Regions from separate parts of the Polycladomyces zharkentensis genome, predicted to be linked through region 1. Evidence: a T-box and tRNA genes for the amino acid it is inferred to sense, from the RefSeq annotation. Region 1 holds a T-box; the other holds one or more tRNA genes.
What was found. The T-box of region 1 lies ahead of trpS (tryptophan--tRNA ligase). A T-box ahead of a tRNA ligase gene usually reads a tRNA of that ligase, here a tRNA-Trp.

Region 1 (11,534 bases):
GCTCCACGCTGCGAAAAACATCTTTCACCGTGTGAATGCGCCCGATTCTCCGGAGAAGGTCGTCACGGAATGTCTGGGCGCCGAAACTGATGCGATTGACCCCGCCTTCACGCATCGCCGCCAACTTCTCAGGTTCGGTCGTTCCCGGGTTGGCTTCCACCGTGAACTCCATGTCCGTCGCCCAACGGGGAAAATAACGCCGGATTGCTGCACACAACCGTTCCATCTGCCGGGGAGACAATACGGTGGGGGTGCCTCCGCCGATAAAAACCGACCGAATCTCACCCGGCGGATGCTGCTCAACCGTCCGTGCCATCTCCGTTTCCAGCGCGGACAGGTAATCGTCAACAGGCTGACCTTTTACTACATATGCGGTAAAGTCACAGTAGTGACACTTGTTGGTACAAAAGGGGATATGAATATAAACCGCTTGCGGCGCCACCTGGAGTCACCCCCTTCCTAAAAAACGTCGAGATGTGACGACCCGTTTCACCATTTCGGCAAGGTTCGTCCGGTCCATCCTTTTGGTTCGGGTGCATGAAAAAAGGATGCGGGAGCCTTCCATCCCGCCTTCGCTCCGTAGCCGGTCGGCTGGAGTCGCTCGGCCGGGAAACCGGCTCCCGCTTCCGTTCATTTTTTATTTTTTGTTGCTGTCGTCCATCTTCAATACGGCCATGAACGCTTCCTGCGGCACTTCCACACTGCCCACGGCCTTCATTCGTTTTTTCCCTTCTTTTTGTTTCTCCAAGAGCTTCCGTTTCCGGGTGATGTCCCCGCCATAGCACTTGGCCAACACGTTTTTGCGCATGGCGCGGATCGTTTCACGGGCGATCACCTTGTTGCCGATGGCCGCCTGAATGGGGACTTCAAACATTTGCCGCGGGATGAGTTCTTTCAGTTTTTCCACCAGCTGGCGTCCGCGATAATACGCTTTGTCGCGGTGAACGATGAACGACAGCGCGTCAACCGGTTCACCGTTAAGCAGGATGTCCATTTTCACCAAATTGGATCGTTTGTATCCGATCAGTTCGTAATCGAACGATGCGTATCCTTTGGTCCCTGACTTCAGTTGGTCGAAAAAGTCATAGACGATTTCGGCCAGCGGCAGTTCATAGATGATATTGACACGGTTGTTGTCCAGATATTGCATGTCGATATAATCGCCCCGTTTGTTCTGGCACAGCTCCATGACCGCGCCCACGTAATCATTGGGTGTCATGATGCTGGCCCGCACATAGGGCTCCTCCACATAATCGACCTTCTGTTGGGGCGGCATGTGTGTCGGGTTTTCGATATCCAGCACCGTGCCGTCGGTCTGATGGACCCGGTACACCACGCTGGGGGCGGTGGTGATCAGCGGTATGTCGAACTCCCGCTCGATTCGCTCCTGAATGATCTCCATATGGAGCAAACCCAAAAAGCCGCATCGGAATCCGAATCCGAGCGCGGTCGACGTCTCCGGCTCATAGCGCAGGGACGCATCGTTCAACTCCAGTTTTTCCAGTGCCTCACGCAAGTCGTCGTAATCGGCGGAGTCGACCGGGTACAGTCCGCAAAACACCATCGGATTGATCCGCCGGTATCCCGGTAACGGCTCGGCGGCCGGACGCTCCGCATCCGTGATGGTATCCCCGACCCGGGTGTCCTTCACATTCTTGATGCCGGCTACCAGAAATCCCACTTCACCCACCGATAATTCATCCATCAGCACAGGATGCGGCGTGAATGCACCCACTTCCGTCACTTCAAACGTTTTACCGGTGGACATCATTTTGATCTTCATGCCCTTTTTGATCGTGCCTTCAACGACCCTCAGGTAGACGATGACGCCTTTGTAGGAGTCGTACAACGAGTCGAAAATGAGCGCTTTCAGCGGCGCATCGGGATCTCCCTTGGGCGGGGGCACTTTCTCGACGATCTGCTCCAAAATTTCTTCGATCCCGATCCCCGCCTTGGCGGAAGCCAGCACCGCTTCACTGGCATCCAATCCGATCAATTCCTCGATTTCGTTTTTTACCCGATCCGGTTCGGCGCTGGGCAGATCAATCTTGTTGATGACCGGGATGATTTCCAAATCATTTTCCAACGCCAGGTATACGTTGGCCATCGTTTGCGCTTCGACGCCCTGTGCCGCGTCAACAACGAGGAGCGCTCCTTCACACGCGGCCAGGCTGCGGGAAACTTCATATGTGAAGTCCACGTGCCCCGGCGTGTCAATCAGGTTGAGAATATACTCGTTTCCATCCTTGGCACGATAGTTCAGGCGTACCGACTGCAACTTGATCGTAATGCCGCGTTCCCGTTCCAGATCCATCTGATCCAGAAACTGGTCAGTCTTCTCCCGTTCGCTCAGTGCGCCGGTATACTCCAGAATCCGATCGGCCAAGGTCGATTTTCCGTGGTCAATATGAGCGATAATGGAAAAGTTGCGTATGTTTTGTTGCCGATTCCGTTTCTCCACTTGTGTCCCTCCTGCACGGGCAACGCACAAAGACTGCATTTTTATATTATATCAGGGAACATATTCATCATCAATTGGCACGATATCATGAAAACGGCCAAGCCGACAAGGCTTGGCCGATACTGCTGACAAAGAAGGGTAACTCCCGTCATTCCGGGTGCGCCGTTTTTCCTCACGCTTCTCTTTCGAAAAGCGCAAAGACTGCCCGATGGAAAACAGCCACCCTCATTCAACGCATGTCTGGTGATTCCTGTTCCATTGCTTACCCAGGCTCGCTCCTTCGCCCAGCAGGAAACAGAGCAAGGTTGTTTTGAAGCAATCTCACATCTCCGTGATACGCCAGCCTACTGGTTGTCTACCATCGCAATTTCAGGTGAGCGGTTTTTCCTCTCGCTCTTCTTTCGGCCATGCAAATGTCGCTCACAGGAATTCGGTCACCCTCTTTTGGAGTCTGTCTGGTGAATCCGTGAGGGAGCAAATGCTTTCCCAGGTGAGCGACTGACCAAGCCCCGGCCGAGCGAAGACCCGGAAAGCGCAGGAATGAAATCACAGGCAACTTCCTCTGAGCGAAGCGTACTTTGCCTGCGTCCTGCGCTCCGGGTCGGAGCGGCCATGACTTGCATCCTTGAGGGCGCAGGTAGTGCGAACAGAGGAAAGCAGTTGGCCTGACACACCCTATTCAGCGAGTCCGAAGTTCCCGCCGAGTGCGGAGCTTGAGACGGGAAACCGGAAGCCGCGGACTTGGTCCATCACCTGAACAGCTTGCTGATTGCGGATGTCATCCCGTCCGGACCGGCAACATCTCCATCACATTTTCAATGATGGTGAACCCCACGGAGCCGCCCGCCGTCATGATCGACTCCGGATGAAACTGTACGGCCCAAATCGGTAGTGACCGGTGTTCAATCGCCATCACGATGTCATCTTCGGAACGGGCGATGACACGCAGTTCCTCGGGTACGCGGGATGCAAACAGCGAGTGGTACAAACCGGCCGTAAACGTCTCGGGCACACCCTTCCACAACGGACTCGCGTGGACGATGGACACGGTGCGTTTTTTTCCGTGCAACGGTTCGGGCAGGATTCCCAGTTCACCGCCGAAATGCTCGACCAGCCCCTGCAATCCCAGACAGACACCGAACACGGGAAAATGTTTCTCAAGGCACAACCGAATCGTTTCATTCAATGCAAACTCCTCCGGACGTCCCGGTCCGGGAGACAACACCACCAAATCAAAGTCTTCCCGCAACAAAGCATTTCGGGCCGCATCCGATCGCAGGGTGATCACTTCCGCTCCAGTCCGGCGAAAATACCCTGCCAATGTGTGGACGAACGAATCTTCATGATCCACCAACAGGATCGATTTGCCCCGTCCGGTCTTCCGCTCGGCCGAAAAGACGATCGGCGGTTCTTCACCGGCCTCGCGAATCGCCTGCAACAGAGCGGCCGCCTTTACCCGTGTCTCCCGGTCCTCCGCATCGGGGTCCGAGTCGTGGAGCAAGGTGGCTCCGGCACGCACCCACGCTTGTCCCGACTGCAATTTCATGGTGCGCAATGTCAATCCGGTGTTGACATTCCCGTTGAACGCCAGATAACCGACAGCACCGCCGTACCATTCGCGCGGGCTGTCCTCATGTTCCTCAATCCACCGGATCGCCGCCCGTTTCGGAGCACCTGTGATCGTAACCGCCCACATGTGTGTCATAAACGCGTCGAGCGAATCGTACGGCGGACGCAACCGCCCTTCCACATGATCCACGGTGTGGATGAGGTGCGAATACAGCTCCGTCTGCCTCCGACCGATCACCCGAACCGATCCCGGTTCGCAAATTCGGGACTTGTCGTTGCGGTCCACATCGGTGCACATCGTCAATTCGGCTTCATCCTTGGTGGAATTGAGCAGCCGACGAATCTGCTCGGCATCCTCCAGTGCGTCCGAACCACGCGGGATCGTGCCGGAGATGGGACACGTCTCCACCCGATCCCCTTCCACACGGACGTACATTTCCGGGGATGATCCGACCAAGTGGGCATCACCCAGATTGATCAAAAAGCAATAGGGACTCGGATTGATCTGCTTCAGCCGGTCAAACACCCGGGTCGGGGCGGCAGTACAATCGGCGGTGAACATCTGCGTCGGTACCACCTCGAACAGATCGCCCCTGCGAAACGCCTGCTTGGCCTTCCGCACCAGCTCCGGATAATGCCCGTCCGGGGTCGGTTTCGCTGATGGGATCGTAGCTGTTCGGGACAACCCTTCCCGCATTGAGATCGGACGCTTCGGCAGCATCACCGTCGATATTCCATCTGCGGCAAACTGATAGGTGAGATGGTACGCACGCGCCATCTGGTGATCAATTACGGCAATCCGGTCCGGCAGGTACAGAACCAAATCGGCTTGATCCGGTCGACGGCGATGTTTCAGTTTCATCGGTTCCAGTTGAAACACCAGATCGTAACCAAACGCGCCGTACAATCCGAGAAAAGCATCCTCATCTGAGAAAAACAAATCCCGGATCGCCCGGATGACGGTAAAAATGGACGGCAAGCGCGTCCGATCCTCTTCACATCGCATGTCTTCCGGCTCTGGCTCTCTCACCGTTCCCCGGAACATATGGGGGTCCACATGCGTCAGCCGTACGTCGGGTATACTTTGCAGCGTACGTTTCACGGCTTCCAGCAACACAACGCCATGCTCCCAAAGCGCCCGCACCTCGAAGGTACGCCCGAAGCCGCGGATTTCCACCGGAGGATTCACCAAACCGATATCCCACCGGGAGTACCGTCCCGGATATTCATAACAGCTGGAAAACCAAATACCTTTGTGCCCGTCGATGGTTCGGGCGACTTCATCCATGGCTTCAGCCGGCGCGACAGGTTCCGTCAACCTGCGAATATCCACGCCGCCTTTCGTCCGGTAACTCAACACTTCCGTGGATGTGACTGCGGATAACAGTGACACGAAAGTTCCTCCTTGTCAGGGAGGAGCACAGGAGAAAGCGAGGGAGTTGGGAGGTGAGGGCAAAAAAACCTTCTTCAGGGCGGCATCCTTTACCGGACACACCCTTGATACCTTTCGGTCAAAATCTTCTTTCTCTCCGACTCGTCTCTGCTCGGCTCCGCTCCGCTCTTCCTGGCTCTGCTCCGTTTTGTTTGATTGTCACTATACCACGGAACGACTTTCTCCATCAACGGCTTTCATGGATTTTTGCCATCTGAATCCAACCATCCCACAATCACTTCAATCGCCTTTCTCGCCCCCTCCCGGATACCACTGCCCATCTCATTGCCCATCTTGGCCAGTATGCCGCTGTTTTCTTCCACTGAACGCTTCACTTGTTTCACCCGTTGGACATTCTTCTCGGAAACGGGATTTTCCGTTTCCACCACATGTCCCATCACAGAGATTTCCACCCTGCCGTTTTCCGGCGTGATATGAACTGCCCGTGGGGCTCCTTCGTTGCCCTGTATTTTCTGGATGTTTTGTTCAGCCGTGTCGATGCCCAGAAACACCCCGAACATCAACACCAGCAACAGCGCGGTCACTTGTGCCGCCCATCTCATTTCACATCACCTGACCATTCCGGAACATATCGGATCAATCCATCTCGTTCGGGGTGAGCCTGTTTCCCTCTCTTCTTTTCGTCAACTCCAAGGTCACTTGCGAGAAACAGGCCACCCTCCCCAAAGCCTTGCAAACAGAAAACAGCCTCTATTGAGAGCCACCTGATGACGATGGTCGGGCGTCCACGGGTTCGGTTTGGAAATACAGATCCGCAAACGCACGGGCCAACGCTTTGGTGGTACGGAACACTTCATCAAAGTTGTTGTCCACCCCGCCGATTTCCACCAAGATGCTCCGCGGCGACAAGGATTGGTTGTATTCGCCGTTGCCCGTGGCACGGTTTTTGAGAAACACGCCTTTGGACAACCCCGGATACAGGGACTCCAGTTTGTTATGCAGTTGACGGGCCAGTTTCAGGTTCTGTTCCCAATCCTCATGTGCCGTACCGATGACGAATGCAATGCGGGCGTAGGGCTTCCCGTCGATCGTCGTGGTGGTTTTGTCCCGGCGTTGCGAATCCCGGTGAATATCGATGAAGTATTGCAAATCCTGATTTTGCCGCATCGCCGCCAGCACCGTTTTGCGGGAGGAGCGATACAGTTTGGGGTGCTCTTCCTTGTAATGCGCGGTGGAGACTTCTGCCCCGATTCCCAGGCGTTCCAACTCCTTGCCCAATCGCTTGCCGACCAAGATCACGTTTGTGTTCCAGTCATAAGCTCTGTCGGGGTCGCTCCTGCCCAATTCCGGCAAATACGATTCGCTGAAATGCGTCTGATAGATGAAGACACGCTTGACGGAGGGTGAAGGTGACGGCTCATCCACACGATCAGACGGGGTGCGGTCCTTTCCCTTTTCGGATTGTCGCTCCAGTTCTTTGGCCAAATCCGGCGGCGGTTCTGATTCGATGGGCACGTCGGTGTATTTGACGCCTTGTCCGGCTACGACGATTTCGGTGTCAAACAAAGTGAATCCGGGTAATTCCCGTCCGATAAACGTGCGGGGGTCCTTCGGATCGATGCTGGTGGCCAGTTCAAAAAAAAGTCGGGACATCCTCCCATCAGCCTGCTCATCCCGCATCGCCGCCAAATACGGAATCTCTCTACCCATCGCCCACAACAACGTATCGGCCGACAGGTGAGCGGTCAGTCTGCCGAGATCGGAAGAGTGTGCGCTCCGTTCTGCCTCCAACATGGCGAAAGCGCCGGTAAAAATGAAAACCAACGCCGTTCCCAGTATCAACAGGACAAATGATTGGCGTACACGTGGCCCGGACATGTTCAACGTAGCAAAACCCCGATAACGGTGGCGCATTCCTCTCCCCCTCTATCATCCTTGTCTTATCCAAGGTATATGAAAGAAAGGGACGAGGTAGAACCTATGAAAAACGAAGCGAATTGATAGAACAAACGGCTGTGTGCCGATTTCAGTTTGTATGAGCCGATACGTTATCAATGGTAACCGATTCATGCAATGCGCAATTGATTCCGTCCGCCACCAGTTTGCCGATATCAGAGATAAAATCATCCACCTCTTTGGGAGTGACGATCAGGTTTTGTCCCAACGGTGAGAGAACTTCGTGGATCAACTGCCGTTTTTCCTCATCACTGAGCACGCCGATCAATCCCAGAAACTTGTTTTTGGCTGCTTCATCCACTTTCTGATTCTGCAACTCTTTCAAATCGGGCCGATTCAACGGGTCAAGCGGGTTGGCCGGCTTTTTTTGGTTCATCTCTCGTTGAAGGTGCGACATCACCAATTCGATCGTGTCATATGTAATCGTCGCCGCATCCACCACTGTCGGTACCCCGATCGCAATCACGGGCACACCCAACGTGTCACGGTTCAATGCTTTTCGTTTGTTCCCCACACCGGAACCGGGATTGATACCGTTATCTGCCACTTGGATCGTGGTGTTGACCCGCGTCAGTGCTCTGGATGCCAACGAATCGACGGCGATGACGGCATCCGGTTTCGTTTTTTCCACGAGGCCGCGTACAATTTCGCTCGTCTCGATTCCGGTCGTACCCATCACCCCCGGTGAAATGGCACTGACCGAACGGTACCCTTCTTCCACTTGTTCCGGCATCAGCTGAAACAGGTGGCGGGTGATCAGTGTGTGTTTCACGACAAAAGGTCCCAGCGCATCGGCGGTCACGTTCCAATTGCCCAACCCGACGACCAGGATCTTGTCGTCCGGGGCAATTCCCGCCTCTTCGAGAAAACGGGAAAATTCCCGGGAAAAATGGACGGCCACCCGATGTTGCAGTTCCGAATCCTTGCTTCTGAGCCCCGGCACTTCCAATGTCAGATAGGTCCCCTGCTGTTTTCCCAGTTCGCGGGCTCCCTCTTCACTCTCCACCCAAATCCAGCTGGTTTTGATACCATCTTCATCGTATTCTTCCATCCGCACACCGGGGATTTCCCCTTCTTCGCGGGCTTTCAGTGCCAGATCATGAGCTTCCCGCGCGAGGTCCGTCCGAATGGCCAAAGCACTCAAATCCAGCATCGGCCGATCTTTCGCTCCGTCCCGTTTGTCATGTGCCATGCCCGAAATCAGCTCCTCTTGCTCAGATACATCCTATTTTTGCCATACATTCCCCCTCATTATTCCAAGCTTGCAATTTGCCCAATGCCGTGCTACAATTGAGCATGTTGCACGCTAAGGGACGCAATGGTGGTATCTGCAGGAGGTGAAATCATGGCGAACATCAAATCTGCGATCAAACGGGCGAAAACCAACGAAAAACGCCGGATGCATCGCGCGGCTCAAAAATCCGCCATCCGTACGGCCATCAAAAAATTCCTGGCCGCAGTGGAGGCCCAGGATAAGGAACAAGCGGCCGTGTTGTTGCGCGAAGCTTCACGGAAATTGGACAAAGGCGTCACCAAAGGCCTTCTCCATAAAAATGCCGCGGCTCGGAAAAAATCCCGCTTGGCTCAAAAATTGAACGCCTTGAACGGTTAATCGGACGACCCCACGCAGGGTCGGCTTTTATTTTCGATCATCATACATCATAACAGAAGGTCCGGGCGATTCACCCGGACCTTAATGCTATTGTAAGAGCGAGTGGTGCTGATTCCCGTTTCAGTTCCGGGGTCATGATCTTTTCCCCACTCGCTCCTGTCTCGCTTCATCGAAGACCGTTCGCAGGGTTAAGCCACCCTCTCACGTCCCGCTTACGATCCCCCGCAATGCCGGTATGTCCTCGTTACCGGCCAAACGGCGGCACCAACCCCATCGCTTCCTTCATCCTGGCCAGCGTTTCATCCGCGATGGCACTCGCTTTTTCCGCACCTTCGGCCAGTACGCGCTCCACTTCCCCCGAGCGCCGCAGTTCGTGATAACGCTCGCGAATCGGTGTGAGATGTTCCACCACTGCTTCGGCCACTTCCTTTTTCAACTGCCCGTATCCTTGTCCTTCAAATTGCTTGACCGTGTCATCAATCGACCGTCCCGTGATCAGGCTGTAAATAACCAACAGGTTGCTGACCCCAGGCTTGTTCTCCGGATCATAGGCGATGCGGTTCTCCGAATCGGTCACCGCCCGTTTGATTTTCTTCACGATCACATCCGGCTCGTCCAAGAGCGCAATGTAGTTGGCTTCACTTCCGGCGCTTTTGCTCATCTTTTTCACCGGATTGTCCAATCCCATGATACGCGCTCCCACTTTCCCGATCAGCGGTTCCGGCAATGTCAGCACTTCCCCGTACCGGTTGTTAAACCGCTCGGCCAAGTCGCGCGCCAATTCCAGGTGCTGTTTCTGGTCTTCCCCCACCGGAACGGCGTCCGCTTGGTACAGTACGATGTCTGCCGCCTGCAGCACGGGATAGGTGTACAAACCGACGACTACGCCTTCGGAACCCTGGCTTTTTTCCTTGAATTGCGTCATGCGATTCAACTCGCCCATACGGGCCACGCATTGCAACAACCAACCGGCTTCCGTATGCGCCCGAACATGGGACTGTACAAACAGTGTGGCCTTTTTCGGGTCCAAGCCGGCTGCCAGATACAACGTCGCCACTTCCAATGTCTTTTCCCGCAACTCATCGGGATCACGCGGTACGGTCAATGCGTGAAGATCGACCACACAGTAGAAGCATTCCGCTTCATCCTGCAATTCCACAAACCGCTTCAACGCACCGAGATAGTTGCCCAGATGCAGATTTCCCGTTGGTTGAATGCCGGACAACATCCGTTTCATTGACCATTCAGCTCCTTTTTCCTCAAAATAAAAAACCCCATCCCCATAGGGACGAGGCATTGCTCGCGGTACCACCCTGATTCGCCAAAAAACGGCGCACTTGATTGCCATAACGGTCTGTGGACCGGTTCCGCCTACTCGGACTTGAGCGTCCTTTCGGAGAACGGCTCCGAAGCCCATTCACGCGGGAGCCCGGTTGACTCGCACCGACCGTCAACTCTCTGAACGGGCCAGTCCGCGCTACTCTTCTTCTTCCTCGCCTTGAACGGTATCCGATTGTCCGTTTCGCCGACGGTCTCTTTCATCCCAACCCTGAAAGAGCCAAGCGTTCCGGCTCATCATGATAACAAGATAACAAGAAATGGCGCCGGATGCAACCTGACTTACCGAAATATTTACACCAAGACTGGTATGTTACGATTTCGGTGTTCAAGTAGGAGGGTTGACCATACAGGCCTTGATGGTCTGGACTTGGTCAAAGTCTATTCTAAATCATCGAATCTCTTCCACCAATACTCTTCCAGTTATCGTTTGGTGATCTCCACCCTGTCTTGGTACTTGTCCAACGCCGCCGACACGCGAAATCAATAATTGCTTTTCCATTAACCACAACACAATGCATCGGTTTGGGCTATTCGGTTGTGGTTGACGACAGGTTGCGACGCAGCTTTGTTTTTCAAACGCGGTGGCCACGCTCGACGTTATCGCTTGGGCCAAGTTATCTTGTTCCTGATGGTTCATCCTCTCGCAAGCGCAACAGAATTTTGGTATTATTAAGCTGAGAAGTGCGAAAACAGTTAAACATAAAAATATGGACATCATGCCTTTTTGTTTTGTTTCCGAACAGCCTTCGCTTCGAAAAATACCCGGGGGGTGTTCGGAAATACGAAGTTCCTTGTGTGATAAGAGCTTTCGGAGATTTTGTCCGGCTGGAAATACAGTAGGAAACACAGAAAATGGGTGCTTTTGAGGAGGTGTTCGGAAAACTGCGGGAGAATTGAGATAAACCAAGGGGCTTGGCAAACGCTGTAACAATAGATACACCTCTGTAGTGAGGATTGAAGCCACAGGTATCTACCACGATTAGGATCAAACAATTCGGGCGCAATAATAGATACACCTCAGTAACGAGGATTGTAACTCGAAGCGTTAACATTGAGCCCGTAGCTGGACAGAGGAAATAAATTGTTTGAAGCCCTGAGAGTTCGCTAAACCGGCCGACCACTCGGCAAAGCGTCGTGTCATTTTTTACCAAACCACCTTGCATGTCATCCGCTAAGGGCGTAAAGGCCATGATGATATTAAT
Region 2 (11,534 bases), on a different contig from region 1:
CCAGTCGTGCCGGGCTGAGGGTGAAGGTCAACATGGTTGTCCAGAAGGGGGTCAATGACGGGCAGATCATCCCCATGGCCCGCTATTTTCGCGGAACGGGGCACATCCTGCGCTTCATCGAATTCATGGACGTGGGCAACAGCAACGGGTGGAACCTGGACCAAGTGGTGTCCAAAAGGGAGATCATCGAGCGGATTCACAGGGAAATGCCCTTGGAACCGGCGGAACCCAACTATTACGGTGAGGTCGCCTCCCGCTATCGTTACCGGGGAACAGAGGAGGAGATCGGGGTGATCTCCTCGGTGACCGAATCTTTCTGTTCCACTTGCACCCGGGCGCGACTGTCCGCAGACGGACGGCTGTACACCTGCCTGTTCGCTTCCGAGGGATACGACCTCCGCGGCCCGTTGCGCGCGGGGGAGAGCGACGACGAACTGGAAGCACGCATTCGCGAAGTCTGGAACCAACGACGGGACCGTTATTCTGACGAGCGATTGAAAAACACCCGGATACGTGACCGCAAAAAGGTGGAAATGTCTTATATAGGCGGTTGAAAACAATCTATGGCACATTCGGGAGAGTGGATCCGGAAGAACCTTTTCATTGCACGGTTTCGGTTCGTTGGCAGGTGGCAGTGCCCTGAATCGTTTAACTGAAACTACAAAAAACCCCGGCAAAAGCCGGGGTTTTACATTACTTCTGCTCTTGATAGCGTTTGAGGCAGGCTTGGTACAGGTCTGCTGCAAATTGGGCATCCTTCCAGCCTTCGATTTTGGTCTCTTTATTCTCCAGATCCTTGTATACTTGGAAGAAGTGCTCGATTTCTTTCAACACGTGCGGTGCGACGTCATCCAGGGATTTTACGTTGTCCCAGCGCGGGTCGTCCGCAGGCACCGCCAACAGTTTCTCATCTTGGCCTTTATCGTCGGACATCAGCAGAACGCCGATCACGCGCGAGCGGATGACGCATCCCGGGAAGGTGGGGAAGGTGGTCAATACCAAGATATCCAACGGATCGCCGTCTTCGGCCAAGGTGGATTCCAGATAACCGTATTCGGTCGGGTAATGCATCGGGGAGTACAACACACGATCCAGACGGAACACGCCTTTTTCCTTGTCGTATTCGTATTTGTTTTGACTGCCGGTCGGAATTTCGATAAATGCATCCACGATCAATTCTTGTTGTGCCATGTCTCGTTTATCCTCCTTATGTACGGATGTTTCCATCGAACGGGACCATCGGAATTGTCAGTCTCGCTCTACCCACCATTGTAGTCGGATTGGCGTGCCGAAGCAAATCCGTTTTGGTTGAAATCTTTGTGGTACAATGGATGGGAGAATGAAAGAAAAGAGGCGTTGGGATGGATTCTCAGGAGCAGTATCATATTTCGCCGAAAGTGTTCGCCCGTCAGTACCGGAGAGGAGAACTGGGGGACGGGATTATCCTGGATGTACGTGAACCTGAGGAATGGGAAGCGGATCATCTGGACGGTGCGATTTTGATCCCTCTGCATCATCTTCCCAATCGGTTGCACGAGCTGGATCGGGACAAAACGGTGTATGTGCTTTGCGCCCATGGCATCCGCAGCATCTATGCCGCCAATTTCCTGCTCAACCAGGGATTTCGTCGCGTTGTCAACGTGGATGACGGGTTGGCGGCGGTTCGCCTGTATCTGGATGCTGACGCTGATTGACCTGAAAAAAGCTGCTCGATCAGAGCAGCTTTTCGTCGGTTTATTCTTCCACTTTGATGGAGTCCGTGGGGCAACCTTCTTGTGCGTCACGCACGTCGTCCCACAGCTCTTCCGGAACGTCGGCCGTACCGGTATTGTCGTCCAGGATCACGTAAGCGATACCGTCTTCGTCGTAGTCATACACGTCAGGGGCGGTGGCGCCGCAAGCACCACAAGCAATGCAAGTGTCTTTGTCTACCCAAGTACGCATGTAAAAAATCTCCTCCCATATAGTCCCCAATTGAACCTAATCTGTTTTGAACCTAATCTGTTTCACACCTCATTTTAGAACGAGTTGTATAGAATTGCAAGTCGATGAACGAAAACAGGCGAACAACCATGAATTTTGCCGATTGTTGGGAATGTAAGACATTAAGGGGTGAAACATGTTGCAGGCCAATCAAAAAGACGACTCCCGCAGGCTGTTGTTCCATCTTTATGCGTCACAAGCCATATTGATGCTGACAGGCTTTCTCCTCCTGCAATGGATGGATGGAGGATGGCATCGCCTGTTTTACTGGCAAGATCCCGTTCTGTGGTGGAGCGGACTGGGATTTGGCCTGTTGGTGGTAGCGGTGGACATTGTGTTGACGAGGATGGCTCCCGCTCATTGGTGGGATGACGGTGGGATCAACCGGTTGTTGTTTCAAGGACGCTCCCCCGTACACATTGTGTGGATCGCTTGTCTGGTAGCGGTGGCGGAGGAGTTGTTGTTTCGCGGTGCATTACAATCTTTGATCGGGCTGTGGGGTTCCTGTCTGTTGTTCACGCTGGTGCATTTTCGCTATTGGAAACGAATTCCGTTGATGTTGTTGGTGTTTGCAGTCAGTCTGGGCTTCGGCATGTTGGTCGAATGGAGCGGATCACTGGTTCCCGCAATCATCGCCCATTTTGTCATTGATTGTATCACCGGCATTCGAATTCATTTGGATTGGGATCGTCTTCAATGAAGTGTTATTCCGCAATCCCCTTCGCGATATACATGGAAAAAGACGGAGGGGTGACACGGATGCGCTTGCGGGGATGGATGGAGTTGGCCGGTGTAATCGGTTGGTGGTGGGTGACAGTGCGGTTGTTTCCGGATGATTGGCAGGGATGGCGACGATATTTATCATGGCCTTATTGGGTTTTTTTGGCCAGTTTTCTGCCTTGTTCGTTTGTGGTGGCTCGATGGGGCATCCGCTCCTTCGTCCGGATGTGGGAGTGGCCGTTTCCGTGGAGCCACCCCCTGCGCCGTCTTGAGTTGATTCGCTGTGCGACCGGGATCGGATTGGGATGGTACGGGATCTCTCAATTGGGCGGGCATGCCGTAACGGTTTTGGTGCTGTTCGGGGTGCGGGAAGGGTGGCTCCTCTATCGAAAGTGGCGCGCGCTCGGGTGGGGGAAATATACGGCTGCCTCAGCGCGGGACGCGAGGAACGGGTTCTCCGATACCACCTCAAATCCCCCTTGACACAGTGGGACAATCATACTAAGATAAAAATTGTCACATCAAATGAAGCGGAGAGATACCCAAGTGGCCGAAGGGGACGGTTTGCTAAACCGTTAGGGGGCCGAATGGCCCCGCGCGGGTTCGAATCCCGCTCTCTCCGCCATGTGTGGCGGCGTAGCTCAGTTGGCTAGAGCGTACGGTTCATACCCGTGAGGTCGGGGGTTCGAGGCCCTCCGCCGCTACCATCACGCAGGGGCGTAGTTTAATGGTAGAACGGAGGTCTCCAAAACCTCTAGTGTGGGTTCGATTCCTACCGCCCCTGCCAAAACGTGGGGGCATAGCCAAGTGGTAAGGCACGGGACTGCAAATCCCTTATCCCCGGTTCGATTCCGGGTGCCCCCTCCATTCTATTGGAATGAGGATCGACGATAACCCGTCAAAGGGGTTCTTTTTTTATTTGCAACAGGATGTTCAGGTGCATTCCCCGCCCATATGATGTATCATGTAATTAAAGAGAGAAATTGGAGACCTGTTTGCGTAACGAAACGCAATTCACCCTCATACGCTGTATGGAGCAGGTCTCCAGCGAGGGAGGGTAAACCCATGCGCGTCGAGCGTTTAGGGCGAGACAAGGTCCGCTTCTACTTATCCATGGACGATCTACTAGATCGCGGGATCAACAAAGAGGACATGTGGCGAGATATCCCCAAGGTGCACGAACTGTTCAATGACATGATGGAACAGGCGTATCAGGAGCTGGGGTTTGAGATTGCGGGGCCTGTGGCGGTAGAAGTGTTTGCCCTTCCGACGCAGGGGATGGTGGTCGTAGTCACCCGCGGTCGTACCCCTGAGCCCGAGGACGATCTCGATGACGACATGTATGAGTTGGAAGTGACGCTGGAGGAAAGTGAGCAGATCATTTTCCGCTTTTCGGATTTCGAAGATCTCGTTCAGGCGGCGATCCGCTTGCGGTCTTTGATTCGCGGGGGCGGCAAGGTGTACGCTTACCAGAATCAATACTTCCTCGTGTTTGACGAAGAAATCCAAACGGATTATCTGCAAGCCGTCATCGCCATTTTGACTGAATTCGGAGAACCTTCCACGCTGACCGAACATATGTTGGCCGAATACGGTAAAGCGGTAATGACGAACCATGCGATCGATCAATTGATCCGCTATTTTGGCCAATAAGCGTACGCATCGGTCCGGTGCGTATGTTTGATGGATACACGTAAGGGGCTGACTCCCTGTGTGAAAGGGAAGTCGGCCCCTGCTTTTTTCCACGGTCGGTAAACCTTTATCCCCACCAATCCGTTTCTTTCAAATCCGGTTGCAACAGCCATCGGCCGTTCTGCATTGCCAGCTGATAATATTCCGTTGTGCGCAGTCGTTGCCACTCTCCAGCCAACACTCCCGGAAACACGCGTTCGATGGACAAGTGCTGGGTGCGATGTTGGCGCAATGCTTCCATGATCGCCTGCCGATGGGCTGTCACATCAACCGAGGTGGTGACATCATCGTCGGGTGTGGTGTAAATGGCTCCCGCATCAGGTGCTGTTGATCGGGGTATGACCACATAGTACAATTTGAAATTCCAGCGGTTTTTTGCCTCATCACAGGCTTGCACAACAGCTTGGTGCAATGCGCGGTGGTCGGCATGGCCAGAGATGCCATCAGGCGGGAAGGTGACGATGACGTCGGGGCGTACTTTCTCCATCACCTGTAAAATGTCCTTGGTCAATTCCTCCCTGGGCAAGCGGGACAACTTCCCGTCGCCGAAATTCCGCTGGATGACCATGTGGATTCCGAGGATTTTCGCTGCACGTGCCAATTCCCTTTCGCGCACATCACCCAACTCTTCGGGACGGCATAAAGGAGGGTCCCCCACCTTGCCAGCTTCGCCCCGCGTGGCGCAATACAGGATGATTCTTACACCGGGATCATGGGCATATTTGGCGATGGTCCCGCCGCAAGTAAACGTTTCATCATCGGGATGAGCAAATAGGAGCAACGCAGTTCGCGTCATAAGGTTCGATCCTTTCCTTTCAAGGAGATCCGGATGCCGGTGATATTCAGTCACGATTTTCCCCTGTTCCCTGTAATCGTTCCCCAAAATCGATTTTGCGCTTCTTTCAAAAATAGGTCAACCCGTATATTCTTGCGTTCTGCGTTTGTTTTTCCGGTTCACCCCGCCGGAAGCAATACATGTCCGCTTCGAAACGGACCGCAGGCGGTGAGCAGTATCTCCCAAAAAAACCGCGTTTCCCCTCGTGGGTGATCCACCGCTGTCCCCTGCATATTCATTCATTAGGAATGGAATTTCATTTTTTTTGAAATGGCTTTTTGTCTCCCTTCATTGATTCGTCAAGACAAATGGTGTTTCTTCAATAGGGGATGTGTTGTATACTGTGTAAGGACGACCCCATGTTTTTTTGAAAAAAAGTGTATACTGAGCATTGGATTGATGGGAACTTTCTTTTGAGGTGGTAAGGGATGGGACAACAGTCTGAGAGGACCAACGAATCCGTGGAACCGAAAGAAAACCTCGACGTACTCGCATCCACGCAGGTCGTGATCAAGCAGGCGCTGGAGAAGCTGGGTTATCCGGAGCATGTCTACGAACTGTTGAAGGAGCCTTTGCGCGTGTTGACGGTCCGAATCCCGGTGCGGATGGACGATGGTTCCGTCAAGGTGTTTACAGGCTACCGCGCACAGCACAATGACGCAGTCGGTCCGACAAAGGGCGGTGTGCGCTTTCATCCGGATGTAACGGAAAATGAAGTGAAAGCGCTTTCGATTTGGATGAGTTTGAAAGCGGGAATCGTCGATTTGCCGTACGGCGGCGGGAAAGGCGGGATCGTCTGCGATCCGCGGCAGATGTCCTTCCGCGAATTGGAACGGCTTTCACGCGGCTATGTTCGGGCGATCAGCCAAATTGTGGGTCCGACCAAAGATATTCCCGCGCCGGATGTATTTACCAACTCACAGATCATGGCGTGGATGATGGATGAATACAGCCGAATTCGCGAATTTGACTCCCCCGGATTCATCACCGGCAAACCGCTCGTGCTGGGCGGGTCCCGGGGCAGGGAGACGGCTACGGCCAAAGGTGTGACGATCATGATCCGCGAAGCGGCCAAGAAGCGCAACCTGGACATCAAAGGCGCCAGGGTTGTAATCCAGGGCTTTGGCAATGCCGGCAGCTTCCTCGCGAAGTTCATGAGTGATGCGGGGGCCAAGATTATCGGCATTTCCGACGCCTACGGCGGTTTGTATGATGAAAACGGATTGGATATCGACTATCTTCTCGATCGACGCGACTCGTTCGGAACGGTAACCAAGCTGTTCAAAGATACGATCACCAACCAGGAACTGCTCGAGTTGGATTGCGACATTTTGGTACCGGCAGCGGTGGAAAACCAAATTACAGCATCCAATGCGCATCGCATCCGTGCCAACATTGTCGTTGAAGCGGCCAACGGCCCGACCACCTTGGAGGCGACACGCATTCTGCACGAGCGGGGGATTTTGCTCGTCCCTGACGTGTTGGCCAGTGCAGGTGGCGTGACGGTTTCGTATTTCGAATGGGTACAGAACAATCAGGGTTATTATTGGTCCGAAGAAGAAGTGGAGCGGAAACTGGAAGAAATCATGGTCAAAGCATTTGAAAACGTCTATCATACAGCACAATCCCGCAACGTGGACATGCGCCTTGCCGCTTACATGGTGGGCGTGCGAAAAATGGCCGAAGCCTCCCGTTTCCGCGGTTGGGTATAATAAAATAATAAAGAAATGCTGAATAGAAAACACCCTGTCTCAGGGTGTTTTCATCGTCAGGGGTGGTGAAGCAATGGAAGATCTGATCATCATCGGAGCGGGACCGTGTGGATTATCCGTTGCGGTGGAAGCGAAAAACCGGGGGCTTTCCCCGTTGGTGATTGAAAAAGGATGCTTGGTCAATTCGATTTATCATTTTCCCACACACATGACCTTTTTCAGTACCCCGGAATTGCTGGAGATCGGGGATGTGCCGTTCGTGACCGCCCGTGAAAAGCCGACCCGTCACGAGGCGTTGGTATATTATCGCACGGTAGCGGAAAAATATGATTTACGCATCCGTACGTACGAAAAAGTGGTGCGCGTGGAGAAAGACGACGACGGCGTTTTTGACGTACAGACGGAGAAAAACGGTCGATCCCTTCAGTATCGAACCCGTCACGTCGTCATTGCCACCGGTTATTATGACAATCCCAATTTGATGGGGATTCCCGGAGAAGATCTGCCCAAAGTACATCATTATTTTGAGGAAGGACATCCGTTTTCGGGATTGGAAGTGCTGGTGGTCGGAGGGAAAAATTCGGCGGTGATCGCCGCGTTGGAACTCTATCGGGCCGGGGCAAAGGTGACGATGTCCTATCGCCGATCGGCGTTTACCGACAGTGTCAAAGCCTGGTTGAAGCCGGTAATCGAAAGCGCGATCCGCAAAGGCTGGATCCATATGTATTGGAACAGCGAAGTACGGGAAATCAAACCGGATACCGTCGTTCTGGAGCAGGAGGGGCGGCGGTTGGAAATTGCCAATGATGCGGTATTCGCCATGACCGGATACCGACCGGACCGTTCCCTGATGGAAACATTGGGGGTGACGTTCGATCCAAAGACGGGGGAACCGACCCATGATCCCGACACAATGGAAACCGACGTGCCGGGTCTTTATATTGCCGGAGTCATTGCGGCGGGACATGACGCCAACAAAATCTTCATCGAAAACGGACGCTTTCATGGAGAAAAAATTGCCGAACACATAACGCGTAAGGTATCCGTATCGTAGGTGACGGATTTGGGTAAAATGATCATACACGTTGGGAACGGATCAGGGTGAGCGGCATATGAACAAAGACAAGTACTGGGTGCGGATTCGTTGCAAGCGTTGCGGAGAGCGGTTCGTACTGAAAGGACGTATGCGAAAAGGACAAATTGAAACAGGTTTCAAGCAATGTTTGTGCGATAATCAAACCGATTTTGACATCCATACCGAGCGATGCTGAAACAGTGACATGCTTCGCTTGGACGTTTCCGAAAGACAGTGTCTCACCGCAAGGCACTGTCAGCCAGTGACAGCCGGTTGAAACCGGCTTTTTTTGTTGCATAAAGGGGGAATCTTTGGCCCAGACTACCTCCAAAGGCAATATCATGGAGGGGGAAAGCATGAAGCGGAAGTTTCCGGTGCGCGTTTTACTCCTGGTCAGCTGTTTCACCCTCGTGTTCTGTCTCACCGGTTCTCTTGACACTTCCGCCGCCCGTGTGGGCAAATACAGCGGAAAGTTTTCTGCGAATGATATCCAGTTGATGGCCAATGCGATTTACGGGGAAGCAAGAGGAGAGCCGTATATCGGGCAGGTCGCCATCGGCGCCGTCATTCTGAATCGGGTGGCGTCACCCAAGTTTCCCAACAGTATCCCGGGTGTCATCTTTGAGCCGGGAGCGTTTACGGCGGTATCGGACGGTCAGATTTGGTTGACACCCGACGCGACCGCCAAAAAAGCGGCGATGGACGCGATCAATGGTTGGGATCCCGTGTCAGGATGTTTGTACTATTTCAATCCGGCTACCGCCACATCCAAATGGATCTGGAATCGTCCGCAGGTCAAACGGATCGGCAAACATATTTTCTGTCGTTGAAGAGGGAGGAATCATGACGTGTACAGACGCATAGCCGCGATACTGTTTCCCATTGCCGTGATCGCGCTGATCGGTACGGTGGTGTGGGGTTATCAAGAGAACCAGGATAAGAATGCAGTGCTGATCAAAGCGGAAAACCAGTATCAGCGAGCGTTTCACGAGCTGAATTTTCACTTGGATCAATTGCAGGATGAGTTGGGCAAAACGTTGGTTTTACAAACGCGGCCATCCATGGTCAACTGCTTGACCAATGTCTGGCGGCTCACTTATGCTGCGCAGAGCGATCTTTCCCAATTGCCGCTGACATTGATGCCATTTAACAAGACAGAGGAATTTTTGTCCAAGATGGGCGATTTCAGTTTTCGCGTCGGATTGAGGGACCTTGATAAACAACCGTTGACGGACAAAGAATGGGGCACGCTGCGGTCATTGTACGAACGGGCGAGTCAGGTGCAGACAGAATTGCAGAAAGTGCAGTCCCAGGTGTTGTCGCGCAATTTGCGTTGGATGGATGTGGAACTGGCGCTGGCCACGGAAGGGAAAAAGATGGACACGACCATCATTGACGGGTTCCGCAAAGTGGACAATACGATGGACGCTTATTCCGAAGTGGATTGGGGACCCACCATTCACAACCAGGAAGCCAGGAAAAAACAACAATATGTGCGGCTTCCCGGAAAGCCGGCAACGGTGCAGGAAGTAAAAAACAAACTGGCGTTTGTGCTGGGTCGGCCTTCCACGCGGGGCATCGTGGTGACGGAAAACCGCAAAGGGGACTTTCAAACGTACTCCGCCCGGTTGAAGCGGGAGGACGGTTATGTGGTTTATGCGGACTTCACCAAAAAGGGCGGCTATCTGGTATGGTTGATGTTCGACAGACCGGTTGAGCGGCAACGGTTGTCAATCGGGGAAGCGCAGCAGCGTGCATCGCGGTTTTTAAACCGGCTGGGCTATCCAACGATGCGGGCCGTTTCGTATGATTCCTCGCAACGGACAGCGACGTTTACGTTTGTTCACCAAGAACGGGGAGTGTTGATCTATCCGGAAACCGTCACGGTGAAGGTGGCGCTGGACAATGGAGAGATCATGGCGCTGCAGGCCAATGATTACGTGTTCAATCATCCCGTGATGAAATCGCTTCACCGTCCCCGCCTGTCTGCGAAACAGGCAGAAAAGGCGGTCAATCCCCGGCTCAATCTGGAGAAGAGCAATCTGGCTGTCATCTACGGTGAAGACGGCAATCCCGTCCTGTGCTACGAGTTTGTCGGTTGGCTGGGAGATGACCAGTACCGCATCTTCATCAATGCGGACAACGGACGGGAAGAATTTGTGGATAAGGTGAAAAAGGCGGATACGACATCGTTGTAACGACAGCCGAAGTGCGGGGCGGCATGTCTGCCTTTGCAGGGTGAAGGCCGAGCAAGCCGGAAGGAGAACGCGAAATTTTAAACGGGACCGTTTATCCCGTGAAACCACCGGGGATACGGTCCCTGTCCTGTTCCTCCCTTTCACGTGAACGAAGATCCCACACCACCAGCGGGAAAATGACAGAAAAAAATGGTGAAGGTCATTGCACGGGACAGGGTTTTGTGGTAACCTAAAAACAGAATTGACAACAAAGGAATACATAGCGGATTGCGAAATCGCTGTCTGTCTCACGGTCGGAGTTTTTCGATAGGGGATCACTTGAAATCGAGTTGAATCGAATAAAGTTATCCACAATCGAGCAGGCTCGACCTGCTCGTTTTCATTTCATCCCGCTTATGGGAGGAATCGTGGGCATGAAGTCTTTTTCAGTCGCGATCGACGGCCCGGCAGGTGCCGGGAAGAGTACGGTTGCCCGACAAGTGGCGGACCGGCTGGGACTGACGTATGTCGATACCGGCGCCATGTATCGGGCAGTCACTTGGAAAGCCCTGCGCGAGCAGGTGAATCCGTCGGATGAAGTGGCTGTGACGCGTTTGGCGCAGCAGACCCAAATCGATATTCATCCGACAGACATTTGGGTGGATGGTGTTCGTGTAACCGAAGAGATCCGCTCCCCCGAGGTGACAGCCCAGGTGTCGGCAGTGGCCCGAATCCCCGGTGTCCGGGAGGCATTGGTGGAGAAACAACGGGCGATTGCACAAAAGACTGGTGTTGTCATGGATGGCCGGGACATCGGCACCTATGTGCTGCCCGATGCCGATGTGAAAGTATTTTTGACCGCTTCCATCGAGGAGCGTGCCCGTCGGCGGTATCTGGAAATGATGCGCCGCGGATTTTCCGCAAATTTGGAGGAATTGAAAGAAGCGATTCGACGACGGGACGAAGCGGACACCACTCGTGAACACGCCCCTTTGCGCAAAGCGGATGATGCAGTGGAAATCGACACCACGTCCCGTTCCATCGACGATGTGGTGGAGCGAATTTTGGAACTCTGTCGAACCAAAGTGGGCGGTGGAGAGTAAGATGTTATATCCATTTGCGCGTTGGGTGTGCCGTTGTTTTTTCACCTTGGTTTATCGCTGGAGAGTTGATGGGGCGCATCACATCCCGGCTGACGGCCCTGTTATCGTTTGTTGCAATCATATCGGCAATCTGGACCCTCCGCTGGTCGGTTCGGCACTTCAGCGCAAAGTGCATTTCATGGCCAAAGAGGAGTTGTTTCGCATACCCCTGCTCAGACAGCTGATTCAAGCTTTGGG

Region 2: it encodes a tRNA-Trp, which carries the amino acid that the T-box ahead of trpS (tryptophan--tRNA ligase) is inferred to sense. The anticodon was not compared.

The regions. Positions count from the first base shown of each region.
Region 1 covers NZ_JAFHAP010000004.1:311,828-323,361, forward strand. Annotated here, with positions in the region: gene hemW (radical SAM family heme chaperone HemW) at 1-442, opposite strand, end outside; gene lepA (translation elongation factor 4) at 638-2,461, opposite strand; gene JQC72_RS03395 (anthranilate synthase component I) at 3,240-5,423, opposite strand; gene JQC72_RS03400 (DUF3679 domain-containing protein) at 5,660-6,025, opposite strand; gene spoIIP (stage II sporulation protein P) at 6,174-7,337, opposite strand; gene gpr (GPR endopeptidase) at 7,450-8,532, opposite strand; gene rpsT (30S ribosomal protein S20) at 8,725-8,991, shown strand; gene trpS (tryptophan--tRNA ligase) at 9,236-10,228, opposite strand; T-box leader at 10,273-10,494, opposite strand.
Region 2 covers NZ_JAFHAP010000008.1:398,971-410,504, reverse strand. Annotated here, with positions in the region: gene moaA (GTP 3',8-cyclase MoaA) at 1-554, shown strand, start outside; gene JQC72_RS09285 (inorganic diphosphatase) at 694-1,191, opposite strand; gene JQC72_RS09280 (rhodanese-like domain-containing protein) at 1,362-1,694, shown strand; gene JQC72_RS09275 (ferredoxin) at 1,735-1,944, opposite strand; gene JQC72_RS09270 (CPBP family intramembrane glutamic endopeptidase) at 2,120-2,683, shown strand; gene JQC72_RS09265 (hypothetical protein) at 2,743-3,186, shown strand; tRNA gene JQC72_RS09260 (tRNA-Ser) at 3,236-3,328, shown strand; tRNA gene JQC72_RS09255 (tRNA-Met) at 3,334-3,410, shown strand; tRNA gene JQC72_RS09250 (tRNA-Trp) at 3,417-3,490, shown strand; tRNA gene JQC72_RS09245 (tRNA-Cys) at 3,497-3,570, shown strand; gene JQC72_RS09240 (genetic competence negative regulator) at 3,769-4,356, shown strand; gene JQC72_RS09235 (PIG-L deacetylase family protein) at 4,463-5,191, opposite strand; gene JQC72_RS09230 (Glu/Leu/Phe/Val family dehydrogenase) at 5,659-6,942, shown strand; gene JQC72_RS09225 (YpdA family putative bacillithiol disulfide reductase) at 7,016-7,996, shown strand; gene JQC72_RS09220 (hypothetical protein) at 8,019-8,315, opposite strand; partial or broken gene JQC72_RS09215 (cell wall hydrolase) at 8,491-8,847, shown strand; gene ypeB (germination protein YpeB) at 8,866-10,215, shown strand; gene cmk ((d)CMP kinase) at 10,629-11,297, shown strand; gene JQC72_RS09200 (lysophospholipid acyltransferase family protein) at 11,299-11,534, shown strand, end outside.